2 regions of the Bradyrhizobium sp. SPXBL-02 genome follow, and region 2 is predicted to be linked to the other one. Evidence: predicted binding sites of a transcription regulator. Region 2 holds the regulator's gene; the other holds the start of a gene.
The links. The regulator LexA, encoded in region 2, represses DNA repair genes until DNA is damaged. The targets are predictions, from matches to a motif close to TGTTCNNNNTGTGTTCNG.
Positions count from the first base shown of each region.

Region 1: the regulator LexA is predicted to act here: its motif matches at 1,687-1,704, upstream of ACNJYD_RS00950 (YifB family Mg chelatase-like AAA ATPase).

Region 1 is NZ_CP182474.1:201,324-204,526, reverse strand. It holds gene ACNJYD_RS00965 (AAA family ATPase) at 1-387, shown strand, start outside; gene ACNJYD_RS00960 (tetratricopeptide repeat protein) at 410-1,207, opposite strand; gene ACNJYD_RS00955 (PilZ domain-containing protein) at 1,288-1,533, opposite strand; gene ACNJYD_RS00950 (YifB family Mg chelatase-like AAA ATPase) at 1,762-3,203, shown strand, end outside.
Region 2 is NZ_CP182474.1:3,888,180-3,891,382, forward strand. It holds gene ACNJYD_RS18040 (ComEC/Rec2 family competence protein) at 1-660, shown strand, start outside; gene ACNJYD_RS18045 (hypothetical protein) at 786-1,220, opposite strand; gene lexA (transcriptional repressor LexA) at 1,596-2,297, opposite strand; gene ACNJYD_RS18055 (molybdopterin molybdotransferase MoeA) at 2,474-3,203, opposite strand, start outside.

The DNA of each region.
Region 1 (3,203 bases), 3.7 Mb from region 2:
GCCAACCTGCGCAACACCAAGAACATGCTGAGCGTCCTGAAGGCGGCGCGACCGAACGACCGGCCGCCGCTGTATTGCATCAATCAGGTCGGCATGCCCAAGCGCGCGGAGATCGAGGTCAAGGCCTTCGCCAAGACCATGGAGAGCCAGCCGATCGCGGTGATCCCATTCGATTCGAAACTGTTCTCGACCGCGGCCAATAATGGCCAGATGATCGCGGAGGTCTCCAGGAGCCACCGCACCACCGTTCTGTTCCAGAACATGGCGAACCGCCTCGCCGGCCGCGGCGAGGTGAAGAAGCCGAAGCGCTCGCTGCTCGAACCGCTGCTGAAGAAGCTGAAGGGCAAGTCAGGACGCGTCTCGGCCCCGCATCGCAAGGCGTCGTAGGCGTCACAGCAGAAGGGGCGGATTACCTGTCCGCCCGCTGCTGCTTCTTCGCCAGCAGCTGCTTGAGCGCCGCGACCTTGGCCGCGGCCTGGTCCGGCGGCAAATCTGCCTTCACGAGGATTTCGGCCTCGGCCTCGCGACCCTGCAATCCCAGCACGAGCGCCAGATTGGCGCGGACCCGCGCATCGTTCTGATTGCGCTGATAGGCGCGGCCGAGCACCTGTTCGGCCTTCGACAGGTTGTTTTGCAACATATAGGACAGGCCGAGATTGGACAGCACGGTCGGCTCGTTCGGCACGATCTTCAACGCCGCGGCGTAATATTGCTGCGCTTCCTCGTTGCGGCCGAGCTGATCGAGCACAGCGCCCTGCGCCGACAGGATGCGCCAATCGGGATCCTCAGGGCTATGCGCCCGGCCGAGGACGTCGAAGGCCTGCTGGAAATTGCCGTTGTCGGCGAGCGCGCGGCCATAGCCGGCGAGCAGCGACTTGTTGCCGGGATGAGCGAGCACGGCCTGCTCGAGCACCGCGACCGCCTGCGCACGCTGGCCGCTGTCGCGCAGCGCCTTGCCGTATTCGATGGCAATTGCGGGATCGCCGGGCTTGGCGCGATAGCGCTCGCGAAGTGCGTCCATCTCCGGCCTGGCGTCGGCCCTGGTGTCAGACTTGGCGCCGTCCTTGGCGGCGGACTCCTTCTTGCCGCCGAGCGCGCCGGTGACGTCCTCGATGCCGGTGGTCTGACAGCCGCCGAGGGCAAGGATCAGGACGGCAGAACACAGATATCTCGCCGGGGGAAAAGCGAGGGACGAACGCTTGGACATACTCTGATCACTCGGCAACTGATCAGAGATGCTTACCGATTAACGCTAAAGTCCCGTTAAGGAGGCGGACCTGTCGAGGTTCAGTCGACGAATTCGGCACCGAATTCGCAGCCGATGCGCCAGCGCAGGCGGCATTGGCGGGAATAATCGGGCGCGAAGATGATGGTGAATTGCGGCGGCACTTCCAAAAATTCCGCCACCACTTTCACGCCGCCATCCGAAATGTCCGTGATCGTGCAATCCCGCGGCAGCGAGCCCGCGCCAAAATGGATTTTGGCGAGGCGGCTGCACACCCGACGTTCGCTTCTCCGGCGATTTGCAAGCATTTGAACTCTTCACCCGTTAGACCACGGCCCATCCCGCAGGCCTAGCAGTAGCGGACATTCGTTGGAATGTGCTGAGGAGAGCGACTTGCATTCGAGACGTAGTCTCCGCGGCGCGTTTACGCCCGGTTAGGATTTGACCGGGCGCCAGCGGATTGTTCTCGTATTGTTCTTGCGGAGACGGCCGTGCTCTGCTACCCCTAATTGCAGGACAGGGCAGGCTGGTTCGGCATGGTTCAGCGGGTTTCTACCGTCGCCTTTGAGGGGATCGAGGCCCGCGCGGTCGACGTGCAGGTGCAGGTCGCGCCCGGCCTGCCGGCCTTCGCCATCGTCGGCCTGCCGGACAAGGCGGTGTCGGAGGCGCGCGAGCGGGTGCGCTCGGCGCTGATCGCCTCGGGGCTGGCGCTGCCGGCACGGCGGATCATCGTCAATCTGGCCCCGGCCGACCTGCCCAAGGAGGGGAGCCATTACGACCTCCCGATCGCGCTCGGGCTGATGGCGGCGATCGGTGCGATCCCGCCGGATGCGCTGACCGGATTCACCGTGCTCGGCGAGCTCGGCCTCGACGGCTCGATCGCGCCCGTGGCCGGCGTCCTTCCCGCCGCGTTCGGCGCCAATATGCGCGAGGAGGGGCTGATCTGCCCGGCGTCCTGCGGCTCCGAAGCGGCGTGGGCGAGCCCGGACATCCAGATCATTGCGGCGAGTTCGCTGATCCAGATCGCCAACCATTTCAAGGGCACGCAGGTGCTGTCGCGGCCGACGCCGAAGGTGCACGAGCCCGCCGCCTCGACACTCGACCTGCGCGACATCAAGGGCCAGGAAAGCGCCAAGCGCGCGTTGGAGATCGCGGCCGCCGGCGGACATCATCTGCTCATGATCGGCGCGCCGGGCGCGGGCAAATCGATGCTGGCGGCGCGCCTGCCCTCGATCCTGCCGCCGCTGTCGCCAAGCGAGCTGCTCGAGGTCTCGATGATCGCCTCCGTCGCCGGCGAGATCGAAGGCGGCGCGCTGACGGCACGGCGCCCGTTCCGCTCGCCGCATCATTCCGCCAGCATGGCCGCCCTCACCGGCGGCGGCGCGCGCGCCAAGCCCGGCGAGATCTCGCTGGCGCATCAAGGCGTGCTGTTCCTCGACGAATTGCCGGAGTTCGATCCGCGCGTGCTGGATTCGCTGCGCCAGCCGCTGGAGAACGGCGAGGTCGCGGTGTCGCGGGCCAATCACCGCGTCACCTACCCTGCCCGCTTCATGCTGGTCGCGGCGATGAATCCCTGCCGCTGCGGCAATGCGTTCGAGCCCGGCTATGCCTGCAAGCGCGGCCGCATCGACCGCTGCTCCGCCGATTACCAGGCGCGCATCTCCGGTCCCCTGATGGACCGCATCGATCTGCGCATCGAAGTGCCGGCGGTGACCGCCGCCGACCTGATCCTGCCGCCACCGGCGGAAGGATCGGCCGAGGTCGCCGCCCGCGTGGCGGCGGCGCGCGACATCCAGCTGGCGCGCTATGCGGATGCAGGCCTGCCCCATGTCCGCACCAATGCCGAGGCCCCCGCTTCCGTGCTGGAGGAGATCGCAAAGCCGGACGCGCAGGGTCAGAAACTGCTGCGCGACGCCGCCGAGACGATGCGGCTGTCGGCGCGCGGCTATCACCGCGTGCTGCGCGTGGCGCGCACGCT
Region 2 (3,203 bases):
GGGATCGCGCCGCTGATCGCGGCGAGCCTCGGGCTCATCGTGATGGGCCTGTTGCGCACGCCCTTGCGCTGGTCCGGCGCCCTGGTGCTGCTGGCGGCGATCCTCTGGGGGCTGTCGGTGCGCCAGCCTGATGTCCTGATTGCCGGGGATGGCGCGAGCGTCGCGGTCCGGGGCGGGGATGAGCGCTTGCAAGTGATCCGCGCCAGCAAGGACAGCTTCCTGCTGAAGGAGTGGCTGGCCGCAGATGCCGATCCGCGTGATGCCGGCAACGCCTCGTTGGCGAGCAGCGTGTCATGTGACGAGTCCGGTTGCGTGGCGCCGCTCGCGGACGGACGGCTGATCGCGTTGGCGACGCGCATCGACGCGCTGGCCGATGATTGCAGCCGCGCCGCGTTGGTGGTGACGGCGCGGCCCGCGCCGCCCGATTGCGCGGCGATGGTGGTCGATCGGGCGCGTCTTGCCAGTCAGGGCGCGCTGGCTCTGACGCGAAGCGCAGAGGGTTTTTCGGTGCAGGCGGTGAGGGCGAGAGGGGCAAGCCGTCCTTGGCTGCCGGCCGGCGCCGGCGAGGGGGATTTCGACGGCAGCCTCGTGCCGAAGACGGCCGTGCCTCGCAACCGGGACGCAACGCCATCGGAGGCCGACTTGCAGGCCGACGATTGAAGATCAATGCGGGGAAAAACCGGTCCGACGGGATCCCGCAGGACGCAAACCATACCATCTCGCCGGCCGCGGCCGGCGATGGCATTTGAATTTGGCCCTCGACTTTTCGGTCGGGGCCGACCGCGTCAGCCGATCGGCAGGCGCGTGATCGTGGGCCGCGTGTCGGCGACGATCTGCGGCTTGTGCTCGCGCTCGATGGCTTGCTGCGTCACCGGCAATTGCAGCACGGTCGCGCGCTGGCCTTCGACGAGCTGCGTCACCAGCACGTACTTGCCGTCCGGAAATTCGATCGCGTCATGATGGCGATCGGGAATGTGCGGGTCGATCTTGCCGAACTTGCCGACGCGGGAGTTGACGGTGCGCGTCCAGATCCAGCGGTTGTCGTAGCGGACGTTATCGGCGAAAGCGAGCTCCGTTCCCGGCAGCAGACAGACCGCGACGGAGAGATCGGCTTCGGAGGCGAAGCCGCGCGTCGAGGTGCCGCGGAAGGTTGTCGTGACGATCGTCTCGCCAACTTCGGCGGGGCGCGTCGCGACGGCATGCAGGCTATAGTCACACATCGGGTGCTCCTCATACTGGGATAGCGACCCGCGTCTCTTTCGAGGCGCAGGCCTCTATCAGAGTGGAAGCCTCCAACGCTCTGCTCGGTTATGGGCAAATCTGCGGCTCGCATCCGCAGCACGCGATCACATTATCTTTCCCGGATTCGATAGGAACAAACCTCGCGTCCTTGCATTTGGCCCGCACTATCGGCGCTGTCGGCACAACTCTACCGGCGGAGCGAAATGGCCGCGTGTCCGCATGGGCGAGTGTCGCGCGGGAAGAGGCGCCGAACAGTCAGCGCAGAACCAGAAAGACCATCCAGCCGGAGCGGACAAGTATCCGCTCCAATCTTGGATCGACGATCGAAGCGCGCGTAGCGCTTACTTCCGGTATCAGTACTTCCGGTAAAGCCCGATCAGCTTGCCCTGGATCTTCACGCGGTTCGGCGGAAGAATGCGGACCTCGTAGGCGGCATTGGCGGGCTCGAGCGCGATCGAGGCGCCGCGGCGGCGGAAGCGCTTGAGCGTGGCCTCCTCGTCGTCGATCAGCGCCACCACAATGTCGCCGGTATTGGCGGTCTCGTTGCGCTGGATCAGCGCCATGTCGCCGTCGAGGATGCCGGCCTCGACCATCGAATCGCCGCGCACCTCGAGCGCGTAGTGCTCGCCGGAGCCGAGCATGTCCGGCGGGACGCTGATGGTGTGGCTGCGGGTCTGCAGCGCCTCGATCGGCGTGCCGGCCGCGATGCGGCCCATCACGGGCACCGCGACGGGGCGCTCGCCCTCATCCGCGGGCGGGCTGGAGCTCGCGCGCACCTTGCCGAGATTGCCCTCGATGACGCTCGGGGTGAAGCCGCGGCGATTGCCGGCTGCGGCCTGGAGCTCGGGCAGCTTGATCACCTCGATGGCACGGGCGCGGTTGGGCAGGCGGCGAATGAAGCCGCGCTCCTCAAGCGCAGTGATCAGGCGATGAATGCCTGACTTCGAGCGCAGGTCGAGCGCATCCTTCATCTCGTCGAAGGACGGCGGCACGCCGCTTTCCTTCAGACGTTCGCTGATGAACCGCAGAAGCTCGTATTGTTTGCGCGTCAACATCTCGACCAAAGTCCCCCGGTTGATGTCGTTCGATTCCGAGACGATGAAGTCGGCAATAAGCCGCTACATCCTCGAAACAAATCATGAACGGACACTATATGTTCGATATGTGTTCCGCAACTGCTTAATTTATGGTGAACGCGGCTGAACTCGCGGAATGCGTGTGGCTCAGCAGCTCAGACGGGCAGCCGCAGCACCTCGCAAGGTGTGCCGGCCTCGGCCTTCGGCGCGAACGGTGCGCGCACGAGAAGTACCTGTGCCGCAGAGAGATTCGCAAGCAGGGAGGAGTCCTGATGGCTGACGGGAAGGGCGACGCGCGTGCCGTCGTCGCGCACCTCCAGCCGCGCACGCAGATAATCCTCGCGCTGATCGTTGGCGCCGAGGTCGCGGCCCAGCACGGCGCGCTCGCGCTGATGATGAATCACTGAACCGCCCGACAGGGCCCGAATCAAGGGCACCATGAACAGGAAGGCGCACACGTATGACGACACGGGATTGCCGGGCAGGCCGATCACGCGCATCGCGCCGAGGCGACCATGCATCATCGGCTTGCCGGGCCGGATCGCGATCTTCCAGAACGCCATCTCGATGCCTTCGCCCTTGAGCGCCTGCTGGACCAGATCGTGGTCGCCGACCGACGCACCGCCGGTCGTGACCAGGATGTCGGCACCGCTCTCGCGCGCGCGGCGGATGCCGGCGGACGTGGACTCCAGCGTATCGGCGGCAATTCCGAGGTCGATGGTCTCGGCGCCCTCGCTGCGGGCAAGGGCGTGCAGGGCATAGCCATTGGAATAGACGATCTGACCGGGACCAGGCGCGGTGCCCGGCATGACCAGCTCGTCGCCGGTGGCGAGAATCGCGACCCTCGGGCGGCGGATAACGCCGAGATAAGGATGATTCATTCCG